3 regions of the Pseudenhygromyxa sp. WMMC2535 genome follow, and region 3 is predicted to be linked to each of the others. Evidence: riboswitches for the same ligand, from Rfam matches in the RefSeq annotation. Region 3 holds a riboswitch; each other region holds the start of a gene.

Region 1 (7,342 bases), 6.0 Mb from region 3:
CGGCCCGACGCGGGCGTCGGTGAACCACTGGCCGGACTGGTGGCGGTCGTAGTCGCCAAGGCGCGTGAAGTAGACGCCGCCGAGGAGCTGGCCGATGAGCACCTGAAGCATGCCCATCTGCAGCGGGGGCAGCTCCGCGAGCGTGGTCTGATCCGAGGCCGGGCCGCTGGTCTGGGTGGGCGCGGGGGCGTAGGCCGCCAGCGGCATCGCCGGCGTGTAGCTCATGATCTGCTTTTGCGGGAAGTTGACCGAGGCGTGCTGAACGCTGCCCGTGAAGATCACCATGGTCAGCACGCGCGCCAGGTAGTCGAAGGTGAACAGCCCGAGCGTGTCGTCGGGCCCGAGCTCGCCCAGGCCGCCGACGCAGCCGCCCTCGGGGGAGACGAGGTCGCGGTACCAGGCCTGGAGCTCGCTGTCCTCGGTCACCGCCGCGTCGTCGTTGTAGTAGATCGCCAGATAGTCCCGCACCCACGACTCGATGGCCGACCACGAGAGCAGCGCGTCGTCTCGGTAGGGGTAGCCAGGGAAGCTCTCGGAGTCCATGACCCCGCGGCGCGCGAGCTCCTCGGGCAGCATGTGGGCGTTGAAGTCGAGGGCGCCCAGGGCCTGAGAGGTCAGCGCCCAGTCCGACTCGATGGTCCCCGCGAGCAGCTTGTCCACGGTCCCGCCGGGCGCGACCAAGGAGGTGACGGCCGCATTGTTGATGAACAAGGTGCCCTGAAAGTGGGGCAGGAGCAGCAGGTAGACCGGGTGGTTTTGGGCCAGGTTGCGGTGGGTGGCGACCGCGAACGGCTCGACCAGGAAGTGCGTCAGCCCGAGGTGGCTGATCAGCTCGTGGTAGTTGCCGTCGGCCGTCTGGATGTGCAGCTTGGCCAGCTCCCAGCCCTCGCCGTCGTCGGGGTAGAAGATCGGCGTGGAGTTGCCCGGGGTCTGACCGCACTGGATCGCCACCGGCTCGAGCAGCCGGTGCTCGCCGACCAGGGCGAAGAGCGCGAGGCCCGGGGTGATGTACTTTTGCCCGGCCGGGAAGTCGCCGGGCTCGAGGGTCTCGAGCGCGCGGTAGTCGACGAGATAGACGCGGTCATCGGCCAGCGCGTCGTCCGGGCTCAGGCCGACGCGCGCCTCGAAGCGCGCGGGGTCGACGGGGAAATTGCTGGGCAGCGCGTCGATCTTGCGGATCAGCAGGGGGTTGGGCCCGGCCACGCGCATGCGCGCGAACAGGGCGTCGGACATGGTCTGGGAGACCACGTCCGGGACCACGACGGTCTGGAATTGATCGGCGTAATCGCGCAGCGCCGTCGCTGGACCATAGAGCCCGGCCTGCTCGAGGCCCGAGTGGATCAGCGCCTCGATGATGTCCTCGAAGATCGAGCCGAGGCGATCGAGGTGCTCCCTTTGTGCGCCGCGCTTGCCCCCCTTGGTGACGTCGTCGTGGACGTCCTTGGTCAGCTCCTCGAGGGCCTCGCGCTGCTCCTCGAGGGTGTCGACGAAGGTCTTGACCTCGTCGGGGGCCTCGCGGAGGGCGCGGACGTCGTCGATGATCTCCACGACCTCGTCGAGGGCGTGCTCGATCCGCCCGCGGATCTTCTTCAAGGTCGCGTCGCGCCAGCTCGCGTCGCCGATCTGAAAGTCGGCCGGCGGCGGCGGATCGAGGGCGACGGCGCCCACGCCAAACAGGTTGGTGACGTTGACGACCATGTTGCTGAGCAGGTCGAGGCCGGTGTCGAGGATGTCGAGGATCTGGACCGCGTTGAGCTGCTGGCTGGGCGGCAAGGGGTGCTGATCGTCGACCTCGAGCACGGCGATGGGCTGAAAGACCAGGGTCTGGCCGTCGTACTCGTAGCTGTGCGAGTGCGACCAGGTGTACTGCGTCCTGGCCCAGGCGAGCGCGCGCTGACGCTCGGCGGCTTGAGTGGCGTTGGCATATTGGGGCAAGGTGGGGTTCGCCATTTGTCTATCCAGTCGTGTCTATCTCGGGCACGATATCCGAACTCGGTCGATATGTGGTTAGTCGATTCGATGAGCTCGAAATATCAATATGAAAACATGGCATCGGTGCGCTCTGGAAACATGGAGATTGGCGCTGGCTCCGCCGGGCTGCTGGCCGGGTTGCTGGCCGGGCTCCTGGATGGTTTGGCGGGAGCTTTCGAGAGACGCTGCCGCGGTGTTCAGCCTCGTTCCGTCACTGCGTGCCGCCCGCTTCGGACCACAACATGTTGTTGACAAGGGCTGGGCACCCCCCATATGTTGTGCCCGCGAAGGTTCACGGCCTGGCCGTGAATCAAGAGGGAATCCGGTGCGAATCCGGAGCTGCCCCGCAGCGGTGAACGAGAACGAAGCCCCGAGACAGGCACTGGCGACGGCCGGGAAGCCAGGGGTGTAGGTGACGCCAAGTCGCGCTCGTGAGTCCGAAGACCTGCCTTCGCTCGATCCTGGGAGACAACCAGGGTCGGCTCGACCTGAAGCCTCGGGGGAGGCCCACGGTGCCGGTGTTCACCTCTGGTGTGCCCGTCCCTCGACCCCCTTTGCTTCACAGCCCGCGGGGGCGCAGGTTCGACAGGCACCCGAAGCATCTCGCGGTGGACTCTGCCTGCTTGCCGTCTTCGCGACCACGACGCCGCACATGCCGACAGCAAGCACGCCCTCCCCGACTCAGCCCGACCCCGCGCTCACCGCCGCCTCGGACTCCCTCTCGCCGGCTGCGCCGCCGGTCGCAGATGCCGAGCTTCGCCGCCTCGCGGCTGGCCTGGACCACGTCGACCTCGAGTGGACGATCGACACGGCCGCGCGCCGGCTCCCGCCCGGGGCCGACGCCCGCGCGCACTACGACCTGCTCGCCCACACCGCGATCGCGCGGGTGGATCAGGCGCCCGAGTACGCCAGCTTGGCCGCGCGCTGCCTGGCGCGGGTGATCGAGCTCGAGGTCGGCGGGGCGGGGATCACCGGCTTCGTCAACGGGATCGAGGCCATGCACCGCGTCGGGCTGATCAACGAGCGCCTGCTCGAGTACGCCCGCCACCACGGCGCCGCGCTCCAGGCCGCGATCGACCCCGGGCGCGACGCGGGCTTCGACTACTTCGGCCTGCGCACCGTCTACGACCGCTACCTGCTCCGCCACCCGCGGACCCGCGCGGTGCTCGAGACCCCCCAGCACTTCTTCATGCGCGTGGCCGCGGCCCTGTCCGAGCAGGTCGAGGACGCGCTCGAGCTCTACACTCGCTACAGCCGCCTCGACCTGCTGCCGAGCTCACCCACGCTCTTCAACGCCGGCACCCGCCGCGAGCAGCTGTCGAGCTGCTACCTGCTCGACTCGCCCCGCGACCACCTGCTCGACATCTACGCGCGCTACACCGACGTCGCCCAGCTCTCGAAATTCGCCGGCGGCGTGGGCCTTTCCTACTCGCGGATCCGCAGCCGCGGCTCGCTGATCGGCGACACCAACGGCCACTCCAACGGGATCGTGCCCTGGCTCAAGACCCTCGACGCCTCGGTCGCGGCGGTCAACCAAGGCGGGCGGCGCAAGGGGGCGTGCTGCGTGTACCTCGAGACCTGGCACGCCGACATCGAGGAGTTCCTCGAGCTGCGCGACAACACCGGCAACGAGTACGCGCGCACCCACAACCTCAACATCGCCAACTGGATCCCGGACCTCTTCATGCGCCGGGTCGAGGCCGACGCGATGTGGAGCCTCTTCGATCCCAAGGCCGTGCGCCACCTCGTGGATCTCTACGGCGAGAAATTCGAGCGCGCCTACGAGGCGGCCGAGCGCGCCGGCCTGGCGACCAAGCAGCTGCCCGCGCGGGCGCTCTACGGGCGGATGATGCGGACCTTGGCCCAGACCGGCAACGGCTGGATGTGCTTCAAGGACCGGTCCAACGCGACCTGCAACCAGACCGCGCGGCCCGGGCGGACGGTGCACCTGTCGAACCTGTGCACCGAGATCCTCGAGGTCACCAACGACGACGAGACCGCGGTCTGCAACCTGGCCTCGGTCAACCTCGCCCACCACCTGACCACTGGCGAGGGCGAGGGCGAGGGCGAGGGCGAGGGCGGGCTCGAGGTCGACTGGGACAAGCTGCGCCAGACCGTCGAGGCCGCGACCCGGGCGCTGAACCGGGTGATCGACATCAACTACTACCCGATCGCCTCGGCCGAGACCGCCAACCAGCGCTGGCGACCGATCGGCCTCGGGGTGATGGGCTTCGCCGACATGCTCTTGATGCTCGGCCTCGACTTCGACTCCAGGGCCGCCCAGGACGTCGCGCGGCGCGTGGCCGAGCACATCTACTTTCACGCCCTGCGGACCTCCTGCGAGCTCGCCCGGGACCACGGCCCGCACCCCGCCTACCCCGAGACGCGGGTGGCCGACGGCGCCCTGCACCCGGACCTTTGGGAGGTGAGCCTGTCCAGGGAGCTCGACTGGTCCGGGCTGCGGACCGAGATCGCCGCCCACGGCCTGCGCAACTCGCTGCTCGTGGCGATCGCCCCGACGGCGACGATCGCCTCGATCGCCGGGTGCTACGAGTGCATCGAGCCGATCATCAGCAACATCATCAAGCGCGAGACCCTGTCGGGGGAGTTCGTGCAGATCAACCGCCACCTGGTCCGGGAGCTGCGCGCCCTGGGGCTGTGGGACGCCGAGATGATCGACGCGCTCAAGGCCAACGAGGGCTCGATCCAGGCGATCTCGCGGATCCCCGCGGCGCTGCGCCGGCGCTTTCGCACGGCCTGGGAGCTGCCCATGCGCGCGCTCCTCGATCTCGCAGTGACCCGCGCGCCCTTCGTGGACCAGAGCCAGTCGCTCAACTTGTTCATGGAGACCCCCGACATCGCGCGGCTGAGCTCGATGTACTTCTACGCGTGGACGGCCGGGCTCAAGACCACCTACTACCTGCGCTCGCGGCCGGCGACGCGCATCGCCAAGACCACCTTGCAGGCGAAGGCCTGCGACCTCGAAAACCCGCAGCTTTGCGAGGCCTGCCAGTGATCGACCACCATCGCCCCGCCCACCTCCTCGACCCCGGCCAGTGCCTGACGCTGCGCCCGATGGTCTACCCCAGCTTCTACGAGCGCTACCGGGCGGCGATCCGCAACACCTGGACCGTCGAGGAGGTCGACTTCTCCACGGACCTCCGCGACCTGCGTGAGCGCATGGGCCCGGCCGAGCGCCACCTGATCGAGCGCCTGGTCGCCTTCTTTGCGACCGGGGACTCGATCGTCGCCAACAACCTGGTGCTCAGCTTGTACCGCCACCTCAACGCCCCGGAGGCGCGCATGTACCTCTCGCGCCAGCTCTACGAGGAGGCGCTGCACGTGCAGTTTTATCTGACCTTGCTCGACACCTACGTCCCGGACCCCGTGGCCCGCGAGGCGGCCTTCGCCGCGGTCGAGAACATCCCCTCGATCCGCGCCCAGGCCGAGTTTTGCGCGCGCTGGCAGGCGCCGATGGCCGGCCTCGAGCGGCTCGAGAGCGCCGAGGACCAGCGCACCTTCTTGCTCAACTTGATCTGCTTCGCGGCCTGCACCGAGGGCCTGTTCTTCTACGGGGCCTTCGCCTACGTGTACTTCCTGCGCTCGCGCGGCCTGCTTCACGGCCTGGCCGCGGGCACCAACTGGGTGTTCCGCGATGAGAGCGGGCACATGGAATTCGCCTTCGAGGTCGTCGACGTGATCCGCCGCGAGTCCCCGGCGCTCTTCGACGACGCGCTCGCGGCCCAGATCGTCGAGATGATCGAGGAGGCCGTGGACTGCGAGACCGAGTTCGCCCGGGATCTGCTCGAGGGCACGGCGCACCGCGTCGCGGGGCTGACCGTGGCCGACCTGCGCGGCTACCTCGAGTACTGCGCCGACCAGCGCCTGGTCCGCCTGCGCCTGCCGCCGCGCTACGGCGCGCAAAACCCCCTGAGCTTCATGGCCTTGCAAGACATCCCGGAGCTCGCCAACTTCTTCGAGCGCCGGGTCTCGGCCTATCAAAACGCGGTAGAAGGGAGCGTCGCCCTCGATGTCGACTTCTGATTCAGAACGCAGCGAGCCCGCGTGCCCGGGCCAGGTCCGCGAGTGCCGGATGATCGAGATGGTCTTCCCCGAGCAGACCAACCACTACGGGACCTTGTTCGGCGGCCAGGCCCTCGCGCTCATGGACAAGGCCGCCTTCGTGGTCGCCTCGCGCTGGTGTCGGTGCACCGTGGTCACGGCGAGCAGCGACCGCGTGGACTTTCGGCGCCCGGTCAAGCAAGGCCAGCTCCTCGAGCTGATCGCCTCGCTCGTGGACACCGGCCGCAGCTCCATGCGCGTGGTCGTCGAGGTCTGGGCCGAGGACCTGCTCGGCGGACAGCGCGAGCTGGCCACGCGCGGGGAGTTCGTGCTCGTCGCCCTCGACGCGCAGGGCAAGACCACGGCGGTGCCTCCGCTCGACTGAGCGCGACGCGAGGTTGGTGCGAGCCTCGCTTTGGCGCTATGTCGAAGCCATGAAGCGACGCGCCTTTCTCGAGCTCGGCCTCGCCGCCCCCTCGTTGGTCGCCAGCATGTCGGGTTGCGGGGGCCGCTCCCGTGGCGCGTGTCCCGAGCCCCCGGCACCCGCGCCTGGCGAGGCGAACCAGGTCGAGCCGGCCGCGCTCGAGGGGCGCAGCTGGCTGCTGACCGGCGCCCGCGTGCCCGCGATCTTCGCCCCGCAGGGCGAAGAGGGCAGCTACGACCTGCGCGTGGTCGAGGGGCGCATCGTGTCCATCGAGCGCGCGCCGTCGTCTGCGGGCGCTGGGGAGCCTGGCTTGGACTTGCGCGGTTGCTGGCTGCTGCCGGGCTTCGTCGACACCCACTTTCACCTGTGGAACTCCCTGGCTCGCGGCGCCGACAACAGTCAGCTCGGCGGCTTCTACCCGTCCATGGGCGCGCTGGCGAAGGTCTGGACGCCCGCGGCCAGCGCCCTGGGGGTCGAGCTCGGCCTGGCGGAGTGCGTGGCCAGCGGGATCACCACGGTCAACAACTGGGCGCACAACGTCCGCTCGCCGGAGCACGCCGCGGCCGAGCTCGACGCCCAGCTGCGCTCGGGGGTGCGCGGGCGCTTCTCCTGCGGCTACAGCCAGAGCCTGGGCGAGGACGAGATCATGGATCTCGACACCGTCGCGGCCATGCTCGCCCAAGTCGAGGGGATCCAGGGCAGCTTGATCGACGTGGGGATCGCCGCCCGCGGCCCCGACCGCAGCGCCGGCGAGGTCTGGCGCGCCGAGTGGGATCGCGCGCGGGCCCTGGGCGTCCCGATCACCGCGCACGTCGCCTCGAAGCGGGCCGCGGCCGACGAGCACAACATCCCCCTGATGTACGAAGAGGGCCGCCTCGGCCCCGA
Region 2 (7,342 bases), 7.2 Mb from region 3:
TGCTCACCCGCGAGCTCGAGTTCGACGGCGCCTACCTCAACTCTCGCCGCGTGGGCATGGACATCCACACGGCGATCGTGTTCTCCGAGTTCGGCCTCAACGCCGTCGACGACCTCGACTACTGGCCCGACGACCTGCCCAACGTGTGGTGCGGGCTCGAGGACGAGTACGGCTACAGCGTAGCCGAGGTCCACGCGCTCTTCGACGAGCTGCACGCGCAGAACCTCGAGAAGATCGAGAACACCCCGATCCTCGACCTCCTGCCCAAGGTCGTCGACAAGCGCTACGACGGCGACGAGGTCACCGTCAGCGAGGCGCCGCTGTCGGAGTGCGAGGACTTCTACATCTCGGAGCTCAGCGACGCCGAGGGCTTCTTGTCGCTGATGTCCTTCGCGATCGACGAGGTCGATCCGATGGCCGCGACCACGATGCTCAGCCAGCCCGGCGCGATGTATGCCGACGCCGACTCGCTCTACATCGCGGTCCGTCACCGTCGGCCCTACACCGACGATCCCGACTGGTTCCCGGACATCGATCCGGAGATCGACGACGCCACCTCGCTGCACAAGTTCAAGCTCAAGAAGGGTGGCAAGAAGCCCAAGTACCAGGCCAGCGGCGTGGTCAAGGGTCGCGTGCTCAACCAGTTCTCGATGGACGAGTACGACGAGGTCCTGCGCATCGCCACGACCAGCGGCTTCTTGCCCTCGCCCGACGTGCACAGCACGATCTCGGCGCTCGAGCAGGACGGCTCCCAGCTCGTCGTGCTCGGTCAGGTCGACAACCTGGCCCCGACCGAGGACATCCGCTCGGTCCGCTTCCGTGACGAGATCGGCTACGTCGTCACCTTCAAGAAGACCGACCCGCTCTTCGTCATCGACCTCGCCGACCCGAACGCGCCCGAGGTGCTCGGGGAGCTCAAGATCCCGGGCTTCTCGACCTACATGCACCCCATGGACGAGGATCACCTCCTGACCATGGGCTACGACGCGGACGACATGGACTCGTTCGCCTACTTCCAGGGCCTCCAGCTCCAGATCATCGATAACACCGATCTCGAGAACCCGACCCTGACCCACAAGGAGATCATCGGCACCCGCGGCTCGACCTCGGACGCCGCGACCAACCACCTCGCGTTCACCTACTTCAAGGCCCGCGACCTGCTCGCCGTGCCGATGACGATCTGCGAGGAGAGCAACGGCGGCGGCGACTATGGTGACATCATGACCTTCAGCGGTCTGCTGGTCTACCAGGTGACCACCGAGGACGGCTTCAAGCTGCTCGGCGGCGTCCCCCACGACGAGCCCGAGACCTTGGACAACTACACCAACAAGTGCAACAACTGGTGGACGAAGTCCAACTCGAGGGTCAAGCGCTCGATCTTCATGGAGGATTGGGTCTACTCGATCGCCCTCGAGCGGATCAAGGTCGCGAACATCTCCGACCTCGAGAACCCGCCGGTGGACATCAAGCTCGTCGTCGACGACGAGTAGGCCGCAGGGCCCAATGAAAAACGCGCCCGGTCCTCAGGACCGGGCGCGTCTTCAATTCACTCGCGGCGCGACAACCCCAACGCCGGCCGAGCGCCGGCCGAGCGCCGGCCGAGCGCCGGCCCTGCGCCGGGATCACTCGTCGACGAGGCCGCGGCGGACCAGCAGCGCGTCGACCGTGGGCTCCTGACCGCGGTAGTTGACGTACTGGGTCATGGGGTCGACGGTGTTGCCCTTGGACAAGATCAGCTCGCGGAAGCGGTCGCCGTTGGCCCGGGTCAGGCCGCCCTGAGTGCCCATGTAGGCGAAGGCGTCGGCGGCCAGGACCTCGGTCCACAGGTAGGCGTAGTAGCCAGCCGAGTAGCCGCCGGCGAAGGTGTGCGCGAAGTAGTTCGAGCGGTAGCGCGGGGGCACCGGGGCGAAGTCCACCCCGTGCTTGGCCAGGGCCTGGTGCTCGAAGGCGTCGACGTCGCTGATCTTCGCGTCGGCGGGGATCATGTGCCACTCCATGTCGAGCAAGGCCGCGGCGATGTACTCGAGGCTGGCGAAGCCCTGGTTGAACTCGCGCGAGGCGAGCAGCTTGTCGAGCAGCTCGGGGGGGATCGCCTCGCCGGTCTGATAGTGCTTGGCGAAGTTGGCCAGGACCTTGGTGTCGATGGCCCAGTCCTCCTCGAACTGCGAGGGGAACTCGACGTAGTCGCGGGGCACCGCCGTGCCCGCGAGGCTCGGGTAGGTGGCCTCCGAGAACAGCCCGTGGACCGCGTGGCCCATCTCGTGGAACATCGTCCCGACCTCGTCGAAGGTCAGCAGCGTGGGCTGGCCGGCGGGCGGCTTGGGCACGTTGAGCACGTTGACGATCACCGGCTTGCGGCCGAGCAGCTCGCTCTGGCCGACGATCGCGTTCATCCACGCCCCGCCGCGCTTGCCCTCGCGGGCGAAGTAGTCGGCGTAGAACAGCCCGACGCTGGTCCCGTCGGCGTCGAAGACCTCGAAGGTGCGCACGTCCGGGTGGTAGGTGGGCAGGTCGGTGCGCTCCTCGAAGCGGATCCCGAACAGCTCGCCCATCGCGAAGAACAGCCCGTCCTTCATCACGCGCTCGAGCTCGAAGTAGGCGCGGACCTCGTTCTCGTCGAGGTCGAACTGCTTGGCCCGGACCTTCTCGGCGTAGTAGGCCCAGTCCCAGGGCTCGAGCTCGAAGCGCTGCTCGTCGGCGGCGATCGCCTTCTCGATCGCCTCGGCCTCGGCCTTGGCCTTGTCGACGACCCGCGGGGCGAGGTCGTCGAGCATCTTCAGCACGGCCTCGGGGGTCTTGGCCATCTGCTCGCCGAGCACGTAGTTGGCCCAGGTCGGCTCACCGAGCAGCGCGGCCTTGCGCGCGCGCAGCTCGACGATCTGCAGGAGCACCGGGCCGTTTTGCGCGGCGCGCTCGGCCGAGGCCTCGAAGATCTGCTGACGCAGCGCGCGGTCCTCGAGGCTGGCGAGCACCGGCTGCTGCGTGGTGTTGAGCAGGTTGATCACGTACTTGCCGGGCATCCCGGCGGCCTCGCCCGCGGCGGCCAGGGCGGCGATGTCGTTCTCGCTCAGGCCCGCGAGCCGAGCTTTGTCCTCGACGACCACCGCCCCCGCCTTCCCGGCGGCGAGCAGGTTTTGGGAGAACTGCGTGGTCAGCTTGGACAGCTCGGCGTTGATCTCGCGGATCTCGGCCTTGGCGGCCTCGTCGAGCTTGGCGCCGGCGCGCACGAAGTCCTCGTAGACCTTCTCGACCAGGCGCAGGTCCTCGCCCTGGAGCGAGTCGCGGCCCTCGTAGACCGCCTCGACCCGGGCGAAGAGCGCGGGGTCGAGGACGATCGAGTCGCCGTGGGCCGAGAGCAGCGGGGCCATCTCGGCCTCGAGCGCGCGGATCTCATCGTTGGAGACCGTGCCCGTGAGGCTGAAGAACACGTCGGCGGTGCGGTTGAGGATCGCCCCGGCGCGCTCCATGGCGACCACGGTGTTCTCGAAGCTGGGCGGCTCCTCGTTGCTGGTGATCGCCGCGATCTCGGCGCTGTGTGCCTCCATGCCGCGCTCGAAGGCCGGGCGGAAGTCGGCGAACTCGATGGCGTCGTAGGCGGGCGCCTCGTACTGCAAGCTGCTGGCGACGAGGAGCGGGTTGTCTTCGCCCTCGGTCTGGGTCTTGGTGCCTGGGTCGTTCACGGGTGATGCGTCGGTCTTGGGGTGGCAGGCGGTCAGCGCGGTGGCCGACAGGGCGAGGGTCAGAGCGAAAAAGGGCGTGCGCATGTCGGGTCCTGGGATATACGCCGAAGGCCCCGGGTGTGGCGAGAGCGCGGGCCGGCGACGAAGACGGGGATCTTCACGGGGCGCTGGACGCGAAAGGGGCTTTTGTGCGAAACAAAGCCGTCAGACGCCCGAGCGCGGGCGGTGCCGCGCGAGCGGCGAAGAGGGAACCCGGTGAGAATCCGGGGCGGCTCCCGCCACTGTGAGCGGCGACGTCGAGGCATCCGAGCCACTGGGGAGACCTGGGAAGGCGCCGAAGACGAACGACCCGCGAGCCAGGAGACCTGCCTCCCGCGCCCCATTCATCGGTGAGACGGGAGCCCCTCGCCTTGGTCCTCATGCGTATCGCGTGCGCGCTCGCGCTCGCACCATCCTCTTCGGCCACCGCCTCCGCTGCGGCCGAGCCGTGCATGGGGCTGCTCGCGGCGTCCGCCTCGCCCGCCGCCGCCGAAGACGCGCCAGGCAGCGACGCTGCCAGCGAGGGCGCCCCGGAGATCTCGCCCGGGAGCGCTCCAGACGCTCCAGGCGCGCTGGAGACTCCGAGCCCGCCCGGCTCTTCGAGCCCGCCCAGCTCTCCGGACACACGCAGCGACGCCGGCTCCGCGAGTCGCCCGAGCGCCTCGCCCTATCGCACCGAGGTCGTCGTCGGTCGAGAGCGCGGCGACGGCCTCGCCGCCCAGCGCAACCTCAGCCGGCGCAGCTTCGGCTTCGTCACGGCCATCGACCTCGCCAGCGAGCCCGGGCGACCCGCGGCCGACGACCTCGCCAGCGTGGTCAGCCGCGCGCCGGGGGTCACGGTGCGCTCGATCGGCGGCCTGGGTCAGTTCAGCGCGGTCTCGCTGCGCGGCAGCACGAGCTTGCAGGTCCCGATCTTCCTCGACGGCGCGCCCTTGAGCGGGAGCCTCTCGGGGGTCGTGGATCTCGGCGCGGTCCCCCTCGACGCCCTCGCCCGGATCGAGCTCCACCGCGGCCACGCGCCGGCCCGCTACGGCGCGGCGGCGATCGGCGGCGTCATGGATCTCGTCGGCGAGGTCCACCGCGGCGACGATCGTCTGTGGCTCGCCGGCGGCTTCGGCTCGTTTTTGGCCCGCGAGGCCCGGGCCGGCTACGCCCACGCCCTGCGCCCCGACCTGTCGATCGCCGCGCGCATCGGCTACGCGGGCGCGCGCGGCGACTTCTCCTACTACGACGACGCCAACACCCCGCTGATCCCCGAGGACGACGGCTACTCGCGGCGCCTCAACAACGACTACGACCGGCTCTTCGCCCAGCTGCGCGTGGATCATCGCCGTGATCACCTGCGCGTGTCCTCGCAGCTGCTCGGGTGGTGGAAGACCCAGGGCATCCCGGGCACCGCCGCGGCCCCGGCCGCCGACGCCCGCGGGCGCACGGCCTCGCTGCGCAACGTCACCCGCGTGCGCCGAGACGGCCTCGGGCCCGGGGGCTACGTCGAGTGGATCGCCAGCTTGGCCGTGGAAGACCGGCTGTTTCGCGACCTCGGCGGCGAGGTCGGCCTGGCCGCCAACGACCAGCGCGCGCTGAGCTTCGAGGGCTGGATCTCCCCGCGACTGCGCGCCCCTTTGTGGCGCGGCGCGTGGCTCGAGCTCAGCGCCGAGGCCCGGGGCGAGCGCGTGACCATCGACGAGCGCTACGGCGATGAGAGCGGGAGCGGGAGCGGGAGCGGGAGCGGAGACGGGAGCGGGGACGCTCAGGTCCTCGCCTCCGGCGACGCCACCCGCGGGCGGACCAGCCTGGGCCTGGGCGTCGAGCTCGAGCAGTGGCTGTTCTCGCGGCGCTGGGCCATCTCCCCGGCGCTGCGCGTGGACCTGGCCGCCAGCAACTTCGCCGTGCCCGAGGGCCAGGGCGAGGTCGACGACGCCGGCCGCGACAGCGTGGTCCTCGGCTGGTCGCCGCGCCTGGCCAGCAAGCTGAAGCTCGTCGAGGGCCTCGAGGCCCGGGCCAGCGTCGGCCGATACCTGCGCTTTGCGACGCTCTTCGAGCTCTTCGGCGACCGCGGCTACCTCGTCGGCAACGAGGGCCTGCGCCCGGAGCAGGGCACCAAGGTCGACGGCGGGCTGATCCTCGACCTCGAGGATCTCGGCGGGGCCGTGGATCTCTTCGCCCAGGTCGTCGGCTTCGCGACCTGGAGCGAGGACCTGATCCAGTGGGTGCGCAGCGGCCCGGTGATCCGCCCGACAAACGTCGCCGGCGCGCGGGTCCGCGGCCTCGAGGCTGGCCTGAGCCTGCGCGCCTGGGACCGCGACCTGAGCCTCGACCTCGCCTACACCTTGCTCGACAGCCGCAACGAGAGCCCCGAGGCCGAGCAGTACGGCCAGCCCCTGCCCGGGCGCCCGCGCCACAGCCTGCTCGCCCGCCCGGCCGGCGGCCACCGCTTTCGCCTCGGCCGCGCCGGCGTCGGCTTCGAGCCGCGGGTGTTTTGGGAGCTCGAGTGGATCGCCGGCAACACCTTGGACCTCTCGGGGCGCGTGGAGCTGCCCCCGCGCCTGCTCCATGGCGCGGGCCTGAGCCTGCGCGTGGCCGACCGCGTCGAGCTGGGCGTCCAGGTCCGCAACCTCGGCAACCTGCGCCAGACCACCATCACCCCTGCGCTCGGGCCGACGCAGTCCTACCCCGCGGGGATCAGCGACTTCATCGGCTTCCCCCTTCCGGGCCGCAGCGTGTGGGGCTCGCTGCGCGTCGACCTCGACCTCCCCCGAAAGCAATGATCACGATGCGCGCCGATCCGCCTCTCCCCTCCCTTCGCCGCCCGACCACCTTGGCCTGCGCCCTCGCCTGCGCGAGCCCGGCCTGCACCAGCGACGAGGCCCCGAGCGCCGCCGAGCCGCCGACGCTGATCCAGGCCGAGCTCACCGCCGGCTACCCCGAGGTCGACGACTGCCCGAGCCCCGCCCCCGCGCCCACGCAGCTCGTGGTCACGAGCACCGACTTCAACACCGGCGCCGTCGGGCTGATCGACCTCGACAGCCTCGAGGTCCGCGCCGACCTGGCCATGGCCTCCTCCGACGCCGTGCCCGTGGTCGAGCGCGGCCGCGTGTTCGTCATCAACCGCTACGGCTTCGACTGGCTCGACGAGCTCGACTCGAGCGACGCGCTCGCGCTCCTCGAGCAAGTTGCGATCACCCCGGCGAGCGCGACCTCGGCCAGCGCCAACGCCTACGACCTCGCCCTGAGCCCCGACGGCGCGAGCGCCTGGGTCAGCCTGTTCGGCGCCGGCGAGCTCCAGCGCCTGCGCTTCCCCACCCTCGACGCCGCGCGGGCGCGCTTCGACCTCGCCGTCGATCTTCGCGCCTTCGCCGACGCCGACGAGATCCCCGAGCTCGGTGAGATCGTCGCCTGTGGCGCGCTCGTGTTCGTGGGCGCCAACCGCATCGACCGCAGCACCTGGGCGCCGACCGGCGACGCCGCGCTGATCCCTCTGAAGGTGGACGGCGAGATCCCCACACTCTTCGACTTCGACCCCGACCACCCGGGCGGCGACGAGATCACCTTGCTCAATGCGGGCATCGGTCCTTGGGTGCCAGCCCCCCCAGAATTGGGTGGGCCGGGGGTCATTCTCATGC
Region 3 (7,342 bases):
GAGGCGGAGTCGGTGCAGGCGCTGCTGCGGCGGACGGGCTCACCCGAGGGCCTGTCCTTCGACGACGACGAGTGGAGCAAGACGAGCGCTTCCGGCATGGCGACCGCTCGCGGGAAGGCGATGGTCTGTGCGCTCATCGCCCAGTGGCCGCGTAGTCTGCGGACGGGGGAGCGGCTGGACGCGGGCGACCTGTTTCGCAACGGCTCGAGTGATGGCGTGCAGCCAATCCTGCGTGACTCGGCCAGCGGAGCGCACCGTGGCCGTGGAATGGTCAACAAGCTGCTGCACCCACCTGGTACCACCGCGAGGGCGCTCATCTTGGAGTGCACCGATGAGGCCGCGCTCGTCTCTCATGGGATCGACGCCAAAGCACGCGAGGCGCTGCGCCAGGGAAATGTCGAGGCCTTCTATGACCGCCGGGAGCGAGCCCTCCGGCGCTCGGTCGAGGCATTCTTCGCGCGGCACGTCGAGCTGGAGCGTGACGACGCTCCATCGATCGCCATGTTGGCGAGGCGCAGCGCATGAGCGCTCGCGTGCTGCTGGGGAATGTCGTCGTTGGAGAGCTTCGCCCGGACGCTGCCTCCGGCCAGACGGCCCTCGAGTTTGACGCCACCTACGCTGCGTCCGCCTCGCGTCCCGTGCTCGGGCGATGGTTCGAAGACCAGCTGATCGATCCACCGCGCACCTTTCGCGGCTCGCCGCTGCCGAACTACTTTCGAAACCTGCTCCCACCTCCCGCCGGAGGACAAGTACGCGTGGGAGGACTTCGAACTCGGGTGGAGCCACTACGGGAGCGTGGGCAGCGTCATCTATGCGCTGTGTGGTGAGGACGACTTTTTGAAATACATGCGTCGCCTCGCGTTCATGGTGCTGTCGGGAAACGCCGACGCGCACCTCAAGAATTGGGCGCTCTTTTACCCGGATGGCGTGAGGCCGCGGCTCGCTCCGGTGTACGATGTCGTCTCGACGGTCGTGTACTCGTCGATTCACACGCACACTGCGCTGCGTTGGTATGAGCCACCCACACCCACGATGGAGCGGCCGATGCAACTGGTCGACGTGTCTTTGGACGAACTCTTGACGGTAGCGTCGCTGTCGCCAGTCGATACTTCACGGGTGATGGATGATCTCGAGGCGTTCATCCGCGAGGTTCGGGGTGTATGGATAGATGTCGCGGCCACTGCGCCCGCTGTGGTGCGGGACCGGGTCACGGCTCATCTCGCCGCGTCCAAGCTTCAGTAGCTGCTGTAGCTGCTACTGTCGGCGCGGATGTCGGCCCTCGAAGCCCCCCAGGTCTCCCGCGCACGCAGCACGCTGCTCTCGATCACCTGCGCCCTCGGCCTCGCGGTGGCGGGCTGCGAGCGCGCCCAGGAGAGCCGGGCGCCGGGCGCCGATCCTGCGTCGACGCAGGACGCCTGCGAGGGCGCGCAGCTGCTGTCGCGCGAGTGGACGCTGGCGCGCCGCGACGCCCTGGCGGCCGCGCTCGCCGGGCTGCGCGGGGAGTGGCCGGGCGTGGCCCTGGCGAGGATCGACGCGCGCGTGGCCGCGGCCGAGGAGTCGTGGTCGGCGGCCTATCGCCAGACCTGCGCGGGCGAGGACCAGGCGGAGCTCGAGCGCGCCGAGCAGGCGCAGCGCTGCCTGGACGCCCAGGTCTGGGCGCTCGTCGCCCTCGCCGAGCTGATCACCGAGGCGCCGGAGCAGCGTGGCGCAGGGCTGTGGCCCGAGGTCGACCGGCTCTTCGAAGACCCCGCGGGCTGCCTCGAGAGGGCGGAGGTGGACGCGGGCAGCCCAGACCTCGAGGCTGCGAAGGCGACGCTGCTGCGCGGAGCAGGCGAGGCGAGCGGAGCAGGCGAGGCGAGCGGAGCGGGAGAGGACCAGGGGATCGACGCGCGCCGCGAGGCCCTCGCGCGGGCGCGCGAGGCCGGTGATCCCTGGGCGATCCTCGCGGCCTCGCGCTCGCTCGCCGCGGCCCAGCGCGAGGCCGGTGATCTCGGGGGGGCGCGCGCCACCTTGGCCGAGGCCATCGCCGTGGCGACGCGCCTGTCGGGCGCCAGCAGCCCGCACACCGCGGTGCTCCAGCGTCAGCTCGCCCAGGTCCAGCTCGACGCGGGTCGCTTCTCCGCGGCCCAGGACCTCCTCGTCGACGCCCGAGACGCCTTCGCCGAGGCTTTGGGCGCGGACCACCCCGAGACCCAGGCCGTGCTCGAGCTGACGGGGCAGGTGCTGATGAGCGCCGGCCAGGCCGCCGACGCGCACTTCGCCTTCCTCGACCTGCTGGAGATCTGCGACTCGCTCTACGGCGCCCGCGACTGGCGGACGGCGCGGGTCAAGCTCGCGCTCGGCGACACCTTGCTGGTGATGAAACAAAATCGCGGCGCGCGGACGCTCTACACCGAAGCGCTCACGCCCCTGACCCAGGCCCTGGGCGCGGACAGCCGCGACGTGATCCGGACGCTGATCAGGCTAGGCACGGCCGAGCTCGCACTCGGCGAGCTCGAGGCCGCGCGCCAGCACTGCGACACTGGCCAGCGCCTGAGCAAGGCCCTCGCGCCAGAGGATCCGCTACGCGCGGAGGCCCAGGTCTGCGTGGAGGACGTCGCCAAGCGCGAGGCCGAAGCGGCCAAGGCCAAGACCAAGCGCTGAGGATGTTCGAGCCGGGCGCGCCGAGCAGGCGCGCCCGGTCGCTCGGGTCATTGCTGCTCGAGCGAGGTCCAGGAGAACCCCGCGCAGCCCGCCGCGAGGTCGTCGGCGTCGGCCGATCCGGCCACGGCGTCATCGATGGTCGCGCCGTCGTAGACGGTCTGGCAGTAGTAGAGCGCGTCGTCGGCCCAGGTCCAGTCGAAGCGGCTCCACAGCTCCGGGAAGTACTCGTTTTGGGCGTCGTTTTGGGCGACGAGGTAGGTCGCCTCGTTGTCCCAATGATCGATGAGGAACGTCCCGGCGGCGTTCTCCCACTGCTCGGCGGTGATGACGTGCATGTCGCCCCACTCGTCGATGTACTCGCCGATGATCTCCAGGTCGTCGGCGTTGCCGGTGTCGGTCTCGGTGCCGGCGTCGGTCTCCGAGTCGGTCTCGGTGCCGACGTCGGAGTCGGTCTCGGTGCCGGCGTCGGTCTCGGTGCCGACGTCGGAGTCAGTCTCGGTGCCGGCGTCGGTCTCGGTACCCGCGTCGGTCTCTTCGGTGCCTTGCTCGTCGCCACCTTCGGCGGCGTCGTCGGAGCAGGCGGTGAGCGAAGCAAAGGCGAAGAGCGAAGTAGCGGCGAGACGAAGCGTGAATTGATGCATGCGAACCATGGGATCCTCCCCTCGAGGATGTGACGGTGACGTCGCCCGGAATTGGGTCGACGGCGTCCGGCAGGTCTTCGGACTTGCGGGTCGTCCTACTCACCGCGGCTTCCCAACGCCTGTGGGCGCCAGTACCTGGTGCGGTTTTCGTCGCCGCTCACCGCTGCGGGGGCAGCCCCGGAATCTCACCGGGTTCCCTCTTGCGACGCCCCATGGGGCGAACCGGAAGCTGGGCGTGAGTAGCGGCTGGGTCTGGCGCTGTCCAGCGCTGGCCCTGGAGGCGACTCACTCGTGCATCAAAAGCCCGCGGGGATCTTGCCTGTCAGGAAGCTGACCGTGTTGGGCTCGCCGCGGGCGGACCAGCGCGCGAGCCGAGGCTCCTCTGGCGTGCCCTCGACCAGGCCTTCATCTTCGGACCAGCGCGGCGCCTCGCCGGGGGCGAGGGTGTGCAGCCCGCTTTGCCATGGACCGATGATGTACGTGTGCCCGGCGGCGCGGCAGCCCATGAAGCCCACGAACTCGCGGGCGAAGCGCTGACCTGGCGCGGCGCCAAAGGTCTCGCAGGTGCGAAACCACCACTGGCTCTGGCTGGGCGCCATGCGATCGCGGATCGCCGCGAGCGGTCCGTGGTGCGCGTGCCGTGCTCGAAGCGAGCCGAGGTCGAGGCGCTCGGCGTCGACGCGCGCGCAGCCCCACTTGCCGTGGCCCCAAAACTGGACCTCGGCGATGGGCCGAGGATCGGGGTAGTCGGCCAGCCAGCGCAGGGCGCTCCCCCAGTCGTCGAAGCCGCGCCAGTCGTCGAGGCGGCCGAGGCTCGAGTAGAGCGCGCCGCCGACGGCCCAGGAGTGGCTCAGGCCAGGGCCGGGGACGCGGGTGAATCGCTCGCCGACGCGCCGGGCCAGCCGCCCCCCGAGGCCGTCGCCGGATCGATGACGCAGGCCGGGGACGAGGTCACCGGTGCAGGTCCGGTCGTAGATCATCAGCCGCAGCGGGCGCGTCACGGCGGGAGCATAGCGCGGTAGCATGATCCGTGATGGACGCCGACGAGCCGCCCCTCGCGCTGCGTCGCTTCGTGCTCGAGCAGCTCGGCCCGGTCGCCAGCTGGCGACGCCGCGACGACGGCCGCGGGCACACGCGGGTCTGGCTGGTCTCGACGGTGGCGGGGGAGGGGGTGGCAGGGGAGGGGGTGGCAGGGGAGGGGGCGTCGGGTAAAGGGGCGGCGGGTAAAGGGGCGGTGCTCAAGCATCACCTCGGCGCGCGGGGCTTCGCCCAAGAGCGCGAGGCGCTGAGTCGATGGTTCGAGGGACCCGGGCCCGATGGTGGGCGTTGGCCGGTGCCGCGACTGCTCGCCTTCGACGTGGCCACGCGCGCGCTGCTGCTCGAGCAGCTGGTCGGCGAGGCCGCCGATCCGAGCGCGCCGGGGATCCACGAGGCGGCGGGCCGCTTCCTCGCCGCGCTCCACAGCCTGCCGATACCGGACCGCGATCCCATGCCGCTGAGCGAGGCGCTCGAGCGGCGCTGGCGTGGATGGTTGGCGGGCTGCGCCGACGCCCTCGATTCAGAGCTGCGCGCGGGCCTCGAGGCCATCGCCCCCGCGCGCGTCGACCTCGAGGGCGTGGCCCGGGTGCCCTGCCACCGCGACTTTGGCCCGCACAATTGGCTGTGGACCGGCGAGCAGCTCGCCGTCATCGACTTCGAGCACGCCCGCGCCGACCTGCCCGCCGTCGACTTCGCCAAGCTCTGGGCAGGCGCATGGCGGAGCAAGCCCGAGCTCGGCCAGGCCTTCTCCCGCGGCTATTTTGCGTCGTCGTGTGGTAGGCAGAATATTGCGCAGATCAGCGAGGGTGCATTCTCTTGCGCACTGGCGCTGCATGGTTTGGCGAGCTTGGCCTGGGGCATGCGCCACGCTGATGCTGATTTCGAGGCCGAAGGTCGGCACGCGATTGCGCTGGCTGTGGCCAAAGCGTGCACATTTTTGGACCAATGAAGGGCACGGCGTGCCGATTGCTCATGTCGCCGGGAGACGAGAACAACCGACGTTTTGTGTGCCTATGAGATGTGGTGTGAGGGTGTTTAAATAGAGGTCTGAAACCTACAAATAACGCAGGCTGATATGCCTTCAGAAACACATTTCATAAAAAACAAATATAATTGTTGCAAAGTGAGTGTCCCATCTGCATAGACTGGCAGCGACCATCGCCACTCATTCATGGCGGTGAGGAGGGGGGCCTTCGTGACATTTCAATTTTCCGCAAAGCCCGGGCTTGGACCCGCCTTTGGGCTGTCTTGCATCTTCATGTTCGGGTCCGGTTGCGTGGATGACGAGCTCGATCCCTCGATGCCAGGTGCCGACGAGGTCGGTGAGGAGGGGGGCACAGGGGGCGACGACGAAGATGGTCCCTCTGACACCGAGGGCCCATCTGACACCGAGGGCGAGTCGACCTCGGGCGAAGAAGGCACGGGCGAAGAAGGCACGGGCGAAGAGGGCACGGGCGAAGAGGGCACCGGCGAAGAGGGCACGGGCGAAGAGGGCACCGGTGAGGAGGAGGAGTACACGCCCCCGCTGGGCGGCATGCGCAGGCTCCTCGACTACCAATACGTCAACTCGATCGAGCTGATGTTCGGCCCCGAGGCCGCGGCCGTGGCCGCGCCGCCCGGGGACCAGGCGCTGAGCGGCTACACTTCGATCGGCGCGGCTGAGCTCTCGCCGGGCCTCGACCTCGTCGAAAACTACGAGACCTCGGCCCTGGCCGTGGCCGACGCGGTCGTGGCCAACCCGCAGACCCTCGCGTTGATCGCCCCTTGCGTGATCAACGACAACTCGGACGCAGAGGCCTGCTACGCGCAGGTCGCCACCAACTTGGCTCACCTGGCCTGGCGGCGGTCGCCGAGCGCCGAGGAGGTCCAGGCCATCGTCGACATCTCGCTTCAGGCGCGGACCTGGGGCGAGGGCGCGTTCGGCCCGGGGCTCAAGTACGGGATCGTCCGGGTGCTGCTCTCGCCGCACTTCATCTACGTCAGCGAGCTCGGAGAGCAAGATGTCGAGGACCCGACGGTCTACTGGCTGACCGGGCCGGAGGTCATCACGCGGATGTCGCTGCTGATCAACGGGCGCATCCCCAGCCTCGCGCTGCTCGAGGCCGCCGAGAACGGGCTCTACGACGAGGTCTCGGCCCTCGACTCGCTGGCTCGGGACATGGTCGCGGATCCGGGCGCGCCCGAGGCGGTCTCGGAGTTCTTCGCCGAATACCTGGCCCTCGACGAGATCTCGGCCAAGGATCCGGAGCTCTTCCCGCTCTACAGCGAGGCGCTCGTCGCCTCCATGGTCGAGGAGACCGAGCACCTGCTGCGCGCGGTGATCTGGGAGGACAACACGGACTGGCGGACCTTCTTCGACGCCGACTACACCCACGTGGACGCGGCCCTCGCCTCGTTCTACGGCATGGAGGCGCCGGTCGAGGACTGGGCGCGGGTCCAGCTGCCGGAGGATCGCGCGGGCTTCTTGACTCAAGGCAGCGTGCTCGCCCGCAACTCGCACAGCAACATCAACTCGACCACGCGCCGCGGCCAGTACATCCAAGAGCGCATGCTCTGCTACACGGTCCCGCCGCCGCCGGCCGACGTCAGCCCGGTGCTGCCCGAGGTCCCCGAGGACACGCCGATGACCCTGCGCCAGCTGATGGAGGAGATTCACCTCTCCGACGACAGCTGCGCCACCTGCCACGTCCACCTCGACACCCTCGGCTTCCCGCTCGAGCACTTCGACGCCCTGGGCGCGTGGCGAGAGCTCGACAACGGCCTGCCCATCGACCCCGTGTCGGAGTACGGGAGCTTTGGCGTGATGAACGACGCCATCGACCTCGCGACGAACGTGGCCATGGACCCGCGCACGCCCGAGTGCCTGGCCAACAACCTGCTGCGCTTCGGGCGTGGCTCCCTCGAAGACTACAGCACCGAGTCCGCGGCCCTCGAGGCGCTCTATCTCGACTTCGAAGAGTCGGGCTTCAGGGTCCAGGAGCTGCTCGTCTCCTTCGTCACCAGCAAGCTCTTCCGCCAGG

What was found. Region 3 has a riboswitch for cobalamin ahead of G6O69_RS34920 (hypothetical protein). Riboswitches for the same ligand answer to the same signal wherever they lie in the genome.
Region 1: it holds a riboswitch for cobalamin, as region 3 does, so the genes downstream of both, G6O69_RS11865 (ribonucleoside-diphosphate reductase subunit alpha) here and G6O69_RS34920 (hypothetical protein) in region 3, are expected to answer to the same signal.
Region 2: it holds a riboswitch for cobalamin, as region 3 does, so the genes downstream of both, G6O69_RS06995 (TonB-dependent receptor) here and G6O69_RS34920 (hypothetical protein) in region 3, are expected to answer to the same signal.

The regions. Positions count from the first base shown of each region.
Region 1 covers NZ_JABJWV010000001.1:3,085,468-3,092,809, forward strand. The annotation lists gene G6O69_RS11860 (lipoxygenase family protein) at 1-1,950, opposite strand, end outside; cobalamin riboswitch at 2,243-2,439, shown strand; gene G6O69_RS11865 (ribonucleoside-diphosphate reductase subunit alpha) at 2,624-4,987, shown strand; gene G6O69_RS11870 (ribonucleotide-diphosphate reductase subunit beta) at 5,047-6,015, shown strand; gene G6O69_RS11875 (acyl-CoA thioesterase) at 6,002-6,418, shown strand; gene G6O69_RS11880 (amidohydrolase family protein) at 6,468-7,342, shown strand, end outside.
Region 2 covers NZ_JABJWV010000001.1:1,859,193-1,866,534, forward strand. The annotation lists gene G6O69_RS06985 (beta-propeller domain-containing protein) at 1-1,490, shown strand, start outside; gene G6O69_RS06990 (M3 family metallopeptidase) at 1,623-3,764, opposite strand; cobalamin riboswitch at 3,887-4,068, shown strand; gene G6O69_RS06995 (TonB-dependent receptor) at 4,100-6,487, shown strand; gene G6O69_RS07000 (hypothetical protein) at 6,493-7,342, shown strand, end outside.
Region 3 covers NZ_JABJWV010000001.1:9,063,335-9,070,676, reverse strand. The annotation lists gene G6O69_RS34935 (DUF262 domain-containing protein) at 1-525, shown strand, start outside; gene G6O69_RS34930 (HipA domain-containing protein) at 673-1,242, shown strand; gene G6O69_RS34925 (tetratricopeptide repeat protein) at 1,270-2,643, shown strand; gene G6O69_RS34920 (hypothetical protein) at 2,691-3,284, opposite strand; cobalamin riboswitch at 3,335-3,526, opposite strand; gene G6O69_RS34915 (hypothetical protein) at 3,581-4,285, opposite strand; gene G6O69_RS34910 (aminoglycoside phosphotransferase family protein) at 4,318-5,271, shown strand; gene G6O69_RS34905 (DUF1588 domain-containing protein) at 5,581-7,342, shown strand, end outside.